Regions from separate parts of the Bacillus sp. TL12 genome, predicted to be linked through region 2. Evidence: riboswitches for the same ligand, from Rfam matches in the RefSeq annotation. Region 2 holds a riboswitch; each other region holds the start of a gene.
The links. A riboswitch is a leader RNA that binds a small molecule or an ion and turns the genes downstream of it on or off. The one in region 2 is predicted to bind S-adenosylmethionine.
Positions count from the first base shown of each region.

Region 1: linked by a shared signal. The riboswitch ahead of LOK41_RS00755 (bifunctional homocysteine S-methyltransferase/methylenetetrahydrofolate reductase) and the one ahead of LOK41_RS12105 (M20 family metallopeptidase) in region 2 are both predicted to bind S-adenosylmethionine.
Region 3: linked by a shared signal. The riboswitch ahead of LOK41_RS17500 (MetQ/NlpA family ABC transporter substrate-binding protein) and the one ahead of LOK41_RS12105 (M20 family metallopeptidase) in region 2 are both predicted to bind S-adenosylmethionine.

Region 1 is NZ_JAJJBY010000001.1:127,446-130,726, reverse strand. Features, by position in the region: gene metC (cystathionine beta-lyase) at 1-29, opposite strand, end outside; gene LOK41_RS00760 (methionine biosynthesis PLP-dependent protein) at 26-1,138, opposite strand; SAM riboswitch class I at 1,210-1,322, opposite strand; SAM riboswitch class I at 1,525-1,635, shown strand; gene LOK41_RS00755 (bifunctional homocysteine S-methyltransferase/methylenetetrahydrofolate reductase) at 1,706-3,281, shown strand, end outside.
Region 2 is NZ_JAJJBY010000010.1:117,980-121,260, reverse strand. Features, by position in the region: gene LOK41_RS12110 (CotS family spore coat protein) at 1-124, shown strand, start outside; gene LOK41_RS12105 (M20 family metallopeptidase) at 368-1,570, opposite strand; SAM riboswitch class I at 1,664-1,768, opposite strand; gene LOK41_RS12100 (AAA domain-containing protein) at 1,855-3,281, opposite strand, start outside.
Region 3 is NZ_JAJJBY010000019.1:52,188-55,468, reverse strand. Features, by position in the region: gene LOK41_RS17505 (methionine ABC transporter ATP-binding protein) at 1-253, opposite strand, end outside; gene LOK41_RS17500 (MetQ/NlpA family ABC transporter substrate-binding protein) at 266-1,078, opposite strand; SAM riboswitch class I at 1,167-1,280, opposite strand; gene LOK41_RS17495 (hypothetical protein) at 1,476-1,793, shown strand; gene LOK41_RS17490 (ABC-F family ATP-binding cassette domain-containing protein) at 1,858-3,281, opposite strand, start outside.

The sequences.
Region 1 (3,281 bases), on a different contig from region 2:
AGTAAGAGTGTATCTAAAGAATAACTCATATTCTCACACCTTCTTTTACATGTTTAATAGCCTGCTTTAAGTCTTGAATTAAATCATCACCATTTTCAATACCTACAGAAAAACGGAGGAGACGATTACATACGCCGCGTGCTGTACGCACTTCTTCTGGAATATCTGCATGTGTTTGTGTTGCTGGATATGTCATTAAACTTTCAACTCCGCCAAGGCTTTCTGCAAAGGTAATTAAGGATAAAGATTGTAAGAAAGGATTTATCCATTTTTCATCGCGAAGACGAAATGAAATCATGCCACCTCTTCCTGGATAAAAAACATCGGTTACACCATCTTCCTCGTTTAAATAAGAAACGATGTTCTTTGCATTTTCTTCATGTTGTTTCATACGAAGAGCTAATGTTTTCATCCCGCGAATTAATAACCACGAATCAAACGGACTTAATACAGCACCAGAAGCGTTATGATAGTGGGCAAGTTCTTCACAAAGCGCTTGACCTTTTGCAATGACAAGTCCGCTTAATACATCATTATGGCCACCTAAATATTTTGTGGCGCTATGAAGAACAATGTCTGCTCCTTCTGTTAATGGTTGTTGTATATAGGGAGTGTAGAAAGTATTATCTACAATAAGAAGGACTCCGTGTCGTTTGGCAACAGTTGCGACAGCTGCGATATCAGTAACTTGCATTAATGGATTGGTTGGAGTTTCTATAAAAATAGCTTTCGTTTGAGAAGTAATGGCTTGTTCTATTTGTTTTATAGATTGTGTATTTACGTATCTACATCGAATATTCCATTTCTCCTCATGTTCTGAAAATAACCGATAGGTTCCCCCATATAAGTCTTCTGATACGATAAGTTCATCTCCAGACCGGAATAAAGACAGAACAAGAAGAACCGCTGCCATTCCCGAACTACAGGCATATCCTTGTTCCCCTTCTTCTAAATCAGCAATTGCGCGTTCTAAAAGGCCGCGTGTTGGGTTTCCAGTTCGTGAATAGTCGAAACCTGTTGATTTTCCGATTCCTTCATGACGATAAGCTGTTGAAAAGTAAACAGGGGGATTAACCGTTCCTGTAGTCGTTTCGCTTCGATTCCCGATTTGAGCTAGTTTTGTTTCAATTGTTGACATGTTGAATTCCTCCTTGATAAAAAATAAAAAAAGCCTTCTAAGAAGAAGGCTTTCATGCGAATATAGTCTTCTTCTTATCTGTCAAATCTTTTCACAATTTGCTGGAATTAGCACCTTATTAACGAACATGTTAATGGTTGCTGAGGTGTCATAGGGCCAGTCCCTCTACCTCTCTAGATAAGAATAATTTGTATGAAATTTTATTATGCTTTTAACTTTACAATAAAAGATAATTGAATTGCAACTTTATTTTAAATGTTTTTTATTTTCCTTTTAATTTCATTGACTTTTAGTTTGTCCCATGATAAGTTTATTAGAAAATTAACAAAGATTGTTAAAAGGTACACGTATTTCCTTTTAAAAAATAAATGAATAATTAAGATAAACTCTTATTGAGAGCGGTGGAGGGAAAGGCCCTGTGAAACCCGGCAACCTTCAAACGAAATGTTTGAAACGGTGCTAATACCTGCAGAACAATTTGTTTTGCATGATAAGAGGAGGATTGATGATGTCCCCCTCTTCAAGGTGAAGAGGGGGTTTTTATATTGATAGAAAAGAGGGAGACAAGTGAAAATTCTAGATTTATTATCAAAAGGGATTATTATCGGTGATGGAGCAGTTGGTACATTATTACATTCTCATGGTTTGCAAAGTAGTTTTGAAGAATTAAATCTATCAGATCCAGATTTAATTATATCTATTCATAAACAATATGTAGCTGCCGGTGCAGATATTATTCAAACAAATACATATGGTGCAAATGAAGCAAAATTGCGCATGTATGGTTTAGAAAATCAGGTTACCAAAATTAATAAAGCAGCAGTAAAGCTTGCAAAAGCAGCCGTGACAGACAAGAATGCTATTTTAGGGACGATTGGTGGTATGAAGCATATTGGAGCCGTTACAACGACTGATATGGAACGGGAATTTATGCTACTTGAGCAGGCCGAGGCATTATTAGAAGAAAAGGTTGATGGATTATTATTAGAAACATTTTATGATGAATTCGAATTGCTACATGCGGTGAAAGTACTGCGAAAACAAACAGATATTCCAATTATTGCACAGTTAGCTCTTCATGAAGCAGGCACAACCCAAAATGGGAATGATGTAAATGAAATATTAAAACAGCTTTTAGATTACGGTGCAAATGTAGTCGGTTTAAACTGTCAGTTAGGACCGCTTCATATGACGGAAGCTTTCAAAATGATATCGATTCCGAAAAATGGGTATTTGTCAGCTTATCCAAATGCAGGCCTTCCAAACTATGTAGAAGGGCGTTACATATATGAAGGAAGTCCTGCTTATTTTGAAGAGATGACACCGAAATTTATTGAACAAGGTATTCGCTTGTTAGGGGGATGTTGTGGTACAACGCCAGCACATATCGAAGCGATGAAGCGTGCGATTACAAATGTAACGCCTGTTACAGAAAAACAAATCGCTCAAAGACAACAAGTGGTTCCTATGCAAACAAAACGTGCTAGCACCCATGTTACTCTTGCGGAAAAAGCGAAGAAGCAAACAACAGTTGTTGTTGAACTAGATCCCCCAAAAACATTAGATACGCAGCGTTTTTTTGAAGGGGCAAGGGCATTGAAAAGAGCGGGAGCAGATGCGATTACGTTAGCAGATAACTCGTTAGCATCTCCGCGCATTTCAAATATGGCAATGGGGGCATTATTAACGAAGCACGATATTCCAGTGCTGACGCATTTAACGTGCCGTGACCATAATGTGATTGGCCTACAATCCCATTTACTTGGTTTATCAGCTTTAGGAATGGAAGAAGTGTTAGCTTTAACAGGTGATCCAGCTCGTGTTGGTGATTTTCCAGGAGCGACGTCTGTATATGATTTATCTTCTATTGAATTAATTAAAATGATTAAGGAAATGAACGATGGACGTTCTATTTTAGGGAAATCGATTGGTTCTGCGACAAGATTCTCTGTTGGAGGAGCTTTTAACCCGCATGTGAGGCATTTAAAAGCAGCGGTGAAGCGGATGGAGAGAAAAGTTGCAGCTGGTGCAGAGTATTTCTTAACACAGCCCATTTACGATGTAGATTTAATTGAAGAAGTATACGAGGCGACAAATCACTTAGAACAGCCGATTTTTATTGGTATTATGCCTTTAGTAAGTA
Region 2 (3,281 bases):
TTACGATGTAATTCGTGAAAGATATGTTAGAAAATCCCCTCTTCTTCCTAATGAACTTGCCGAAGCCATGGAATATGAGAGAATAAAATCTAAAGCTTTAAATACTTTAATTGAGAAATTTTAAAATCTAATACTAGTATTTAGTCATCCTATTTTTCACAGATTATAACTGTATCCAAGCACCTACTCTTTCTATTAATAAACTTCTTTATAAGCGATAATTTATTATCTTTACTCTGACATCTAATTATATTTGTCAAATAAGAGGATGAAGTGAAACTAAAAATAAGGAGCCTACTAAATAAACAGCAGGCTCCTTTCACTATCATTTTTTCAATACCAAGGTCTAACCAATTATATTTCTACATCACTGATTTCGCTGCGCCTCTTTAAATTCTTCCTTAATTTGAGCAAGCGTTCCTTCTTCAGTAATTAATCTGTATGCTGCATATGCTAATGCTTTTGCGGATGTAATTAATGCTTTGTCTCCAAGTTCTGAACGAGCTGCTTCTCTAAATTCATTCGTATGAGCAATTAAATCATCTGGACCAATTTTGATATAAGGGTGAATCGTTGGTACGACTTGACTCACATTCCCTGCATCTGTTGAACCGATTCCAAGTCTTTCTTTACGACTTACATCTTCACCGAGGTTTTCTAATTCCTCAGCAATCACTTCATTAAATGTTTTTGTCACTAATAATTCATCAATTTCATTTTGGAACTGATTGATTTTTACTGTTGTTCCTGTAGCCAGCGCTGCACCTTGCGCAATGTTTCGTACTTTTTCTGTCACTTCAGCACATCTAATGCGTGTTGCTGCGCGAATGAAAAAGCGAGCTGCTGCGTAATCTGGAATAATATTCGGTGCCTTTCCACCTTCAGTAATGACACCATGAATTTTCACATCTGCTGGAAGTTGTTGGCGAAGTGCATTAATCCCATTGTAAAGCTGAATAATCGCATCTAAGGCATTAATTCCTTCCTCTGGTGACGCTGCCGCATGTGCAGCCTTTCCATAAAAATGAAAATCAAGTGGATCAACCGCAAGTGACGGACTTGTTGTTGCTGTTTTTCCGCTCGGGTGAATCATAAGTGCTGCATCAATATTGTTAAATAAACCGGCCTTCACATAACTTGCTTTTGCACTTCCATTTGGACCACCTTCTTCTGCTGGTGTTCCAAATACAACGATTTCGCCGCCAATTTCCTCAATTGTTTCTGATAATGCAATGGCTGCCGCAACACTTATTGTGCCAATTAAATTATGACCACACGCATGACCTAATCCAGGCAAAGCGTCATACTCCGCTAAAAAGGCAATTGTAGGCCCTTGTTTCCCTGAGCTTTTCCGTGCGATAAAGCCTGTTTCATGTCCTGCTATATTGTGTTGAAGCTGAAATCCTGCACTCCCTAAAAGTAAACTTAATGTTCTAGATGCAAAAAATTCTTGATTACCAATTTCAGGATTCGTATGAATATCATGACTTGTTTTTACATACTTCTCTTTATTTGTTTCTATGCTTTCAGTAATGATATTTCGGTGTGACGTTACTTGTTTTGTTGTCATTTTCCTATTCCTCCTTTAAATTTACATATAAAAAAGCCTCTCTCTAAAAGATAGAAAGAGGCTTTAAAAAATACAGATTCAAAAATGCCTTCTTTCTTATCTTTCAAGTCTTTCACTTGCTGGAATTGGCACAGTATTCATATTGAATCCGCTGCCGAGGCTTCATAGGGCCAGTCCCTCTACCTCTCTTGATAAGAAAATCGTTTTTGTTTTCATAAAATTATATTAAATTATTTTCATTCTAGTTTTATTCCGACTAAATGTCAAGGAATTCCGATCTGATTTTACCGAATATCTAAAAACCCTTTTAAAACGCCAATCGTTTCAGGCGCCTGTAGTCTTATACATATATAAGGGAATTCTGGACTTCCTTCAAACATCATTTGCGACGTTAACGGAGCACCTACCCAAAAGATTTCATCATCAATACATACAAATGGGAGTGATTTATTTTGCCTTTGTACTCTTACATTTTTTAGCGGAATTGGTCCATCGCTATATATTGTTACCTGTGCTGTTGTACGCATTAATGCCTGCCATACTCTTTTATCTACTTGTCTTGTACTTGGAAGCGACATAATAATTTTTTGTTTTGCTGATAGAATATCTTTTAATAGTGCTTTCGTCTCTTCCAAATTCATTTGCATAAACCAGCGCAAACGTTTTGTAATTTTTCTTTCTAACAACGGACGTGATGCCCTGTGATCATATACATTCCCGTGTCTTTCTATGTGAGAAGTTAAGTGAGATAACGCTTGCTTTTTCGAAAGATTTTTCCGCATGTACTGGCAATCCGATAACTGAATAAATTTCCCTCTCGCCCTCGTTACCGCAACGTTGACAAGACGATGGTTTTTATGATCAAAAAATAACACGCCGGGACGTTCTTGCGGATAACTATCTACTGTATCAAATATCATCATATCTCGTTCGGACCCTTGAAATTTATGCACCGTCGCTGCGAGAACAGGTGCATTTCGATACTTTGTTTTTTGCAATATTTCTCTTATACATGTTGATAAGAAACGGGACTGCGCGCGATATGGCGTTACCACTCCAATCGATTGAACACCATCTAACAATCCAATTAAAATCATCTGCATCGCGAGTAATCCAGACATCATATTAAAACGCGAACCAGAAGCCGCATCTTTTAAAGAATAGGCTCCCATCAAACTTGTATCAAACAAAGCTAGCGCTTCGTTCGCAAATGGCTGTAATTTCGCTAATTCTTCCCTCGCTGAAACAGAAGGATGATCGAACACTCTATTTTTATAAATAAATGAGTTTGTAAATTTAGATATATCTGCATGCATACGTCGTTGTTCCTCTAGCATAAATAAGTTCGGATGCGCTTCATAACTATTTACCGATTGCACAATTCCCGCATGATAAAACATATCTTCCCCAAGCCACTTTCTAACAAGTTCATGATTTGCCATCGCAATTGGAGGCAACTGTAAAAAGTCACCACAAACGACAATTCTTTTACCAAGAGAAGCAGCTAATGCGATTTGTGGCACATATGCCATACTTACTTCATCCACAACAATTAAATCAAATGTCCGTTCATAAACAAGAGAATCAATCGCGCATTTGGATAGCGTTGCACCAATTACTTGTGCATTTTCAATATATTCTCTTTCTACTTCTTTAATCTTCGCTCTTTGCTTTCTGAGATCGCCTTCAATTTCTTGCATACGTTTCTTAT
Region 3 (3,281 bases), on a different contig from region 2:
CGATTTTTTGTCTCGCCTTTGCTAACTCTTTTGTAGATAAGGTTGTTAAATCCTTTTCATTTACAATTACATTACCTGTTGTTGGTTTTTCTAATAAGTTTACACAGCGAATTAATGTACTTTTACCTGCACCGCTATATCCAATGATTCCAAACACTTCTCCTTTTTCTATTTTAAGAGAAGTTGGTTTCAGAGCTTCTATCTTACCTTTTTTTGTTGTAAATACTTTAGAAACATTCTTCAATTCAATCATGATATTCAGCTCCTACCAAGACGGTAAAACAGAACCATCGAATTTTTTCTCGATAAACTCTTTTACTTCTTTAGACTGATACGCTTTCTTCAGTTTTTTTACAACTTCATCATCCTTATTCTCCGTACGAACAACTACCCAGTTCACATATGGTGAATCTTTTCCTTCACGGAAAATAGAATCTTTAGCTGGACTTAACTTTGCACCTAATGCAAAGTTTGTGTTAATCGCAGCAGCTTTCACTTCACCTAATTGCGTTGGTAGTTGCGATGCCTCTAATTCAACAATTTTTAAATTCTTCGGATTCTCAATGACATCTTTTGCAGTTGCTTTTTCTGTTGCTTTTGGATCCACTTTTAAAACGCCTGCTTTTTCAAATAGTTTTAACGCTCGAAGTTCATTCGTTGGATCATTGGGTACAGCAATCGCATCTCCATCTTTTAACTCTTTTACATCTTTCAAACTTTTAGAATATACTCCCATTGGGAACGTGACCGTTGAAAATACTTCTGTCAGTTTCATATTACGTTCTGCTTTAAATACATCTAAATAAGACTTCGTTTGGTAACTATTTACGTCAATGCTTTTTTCATCTAGCGATACATTCGGCGCTACATAATCATTAAATACTTTTATGTCGACTTGCACCCCATCTTTTGCTGCTACTTCTTTTACTTTTTCAAAAATTTGTTCATGTGGCCCCCCAGTCACACCAACTGTAACTTTTTTCTCTTCTAGCGCTTTTGCCTCCTTACCCGAATCAGCACTACATGCACCTAGTAATAATACCGTTCCGCTTACAATACTTAACAACAACTTTTTCATATACAGTTCCCCCCACATATATTCTCTCTCTTCAAACCAAAAACACCTCTCAAATAAGAGAGGTGTCGAATAAACAAAATAGGCTCCTCTCTTATCTTCCAAAACGAAAATCGTTTTGCAGGAATTAGCACCTTAGCTTATTATTCATAAGCTCGGTTGCCGGGCATCATAGGGCCAGTCCCTCCGCCTCTCTGGATAAGAGTATTTGTATGAATTTTTTTAAAAGTTATGGTACTAATAGTAAATCTTACAAATTTTTTTGTCAATCATATTTTTCAGAATATATTTTATTTTCATTTTGAAACATCATAGCAATAGTGAGCAATTACTATGTACAAAGTATGTGCATCATTACTATACTTAGTAACAGCACATACACGAAAAGAGGTTACATTTTATGAGTGAATCATCATCTATACAAACCCTACTCCTATCTCAAATAGAAAAACTAACACAATCCTTTCATTACGATTTTTTATATGAGGTTGAACAACAAAAAACGCTATGCCAAATTCTTTTAAGGGATGATAACGGATCAATTGTAGCGACACCTCTTAGTTTTCATATGTCAATAGACGAAGTTGCCGGCAAAGGTGAATGTATTTTTTATCACGAACATGGTGAATTTCATCGACAAAAATTTGATATTTACACAGAAGACAGCATCGTTAAGTTGCTGTTGTTCATTCAAGAACGTTTGCAAGTAAATCAATGAACATAATGAAAGCAGCCACAAAAAGTGGCTGCTTTCATTTTATATTCCTAAATAACTTTCCCTCTTATTTTTTAGTACGATTCATTTCCTCCAAATTCCAAACTCGTGTCACCCAAGACTCATAAAAAGATGGCTCGTGAGAAACGAGTAAAACCGTTCCTTGATAATTTTGCAAAGCTTCTTCTAGCGCTTCTTTCGCATACACATCTAAATGATTGGTTGGTTCATCTAAAATTAATACATTACTCCGCGTTAACATAAGCTCACATAAACGTACCTTTGTTTGTTCTCCACCACTTAACAAGTGAAGAGACTGCCGAATATGCTCTTCCTTTAAACCACATCTTGCTAAAGATTGCCTGATTTCTTTTTGCGTCATATCCGGACGTCCTGACCAGATTTGCTCAAGTGGTGTAATTTCTTTCGCAAATTCTTCTTGAGCAAAATATGCAGGGTGTACTCGTTCTCCAATACTTACGGTTCCACTTATTGGTTTTAATTGCCCTAGTAATGTTTTTAACATTGTGGTTTTTCCAATTCCATTATGCCCAACAATTGCAATCTTTTCGCCCCTTTTCACTTGTAAATTAAGGGCTGTAAACAATGGTTCTGCATAACCAATTTGGATCTGCTGCGCTTGTAATATGCGGCTCACAGGCTCATTGTGAACCTGAAAATGAAAACGCGGCCTGTGTGCATCATTAGGCTTTCCAACCTTTTTCATTTTCTCCAATACCTTTTCACGACTTTTTGCTTGCTTTGCTTTTCGGATTTTATTTTTTTGAATAAAACCCTCTAAATTTGCAATTTCCTTTTGCTGCCTTGTATAAGCTGCTTTTAATTGTTGTTTCTGAAGTTGATAGCTTTCTAAAAAACTTTCATAACTCCCCGCGTAGCGCTTTATTGTGTTCCCTTCTAAATGATAAATCACATTCGTAATACTGTTTAAAAATGATTCATCATGTGAAACGACAATATAAGCATGCTCATACGTTTGTAAATATGCTCTTAGCCAATCAATATGAAGCGTATCTAAATAATTTGTCGGCTCATCAAGTAATAAAACGTGTGGCTTCTCTAAAAGAAGCTTGCCAAGTAATAACTTTGTGCGCTGACCACCACTTAATTTTGAAACATCTTTTTTCATCCCTAAATCTAACAAGCCTAAACCAGTTGCTACTTCTTCTATTGTTGTATGAAGTTGATAAAAATTTGAGCCTTCTAGCTTATTTTGTAATTCCCCATACTGTACTAATAACTTCTCTAAATCTGTTTCCTTTGCCATCTTGTCAGCAATATCCATCATTTCACGTTCAACCTTATACAGATGAGAAAATGCACTTTGCAAATATTCTTCAATCGTTGTTCCTTCTTGTAAATCAATATGCTGCTGTAAAAAACCGACTTTCACATGTGGAAACCATTCAATTGTTCCCCTATCTGGTAAAATCTCTCCTGCTAAAAGACGAAGCAATGTAGATTTTCCGG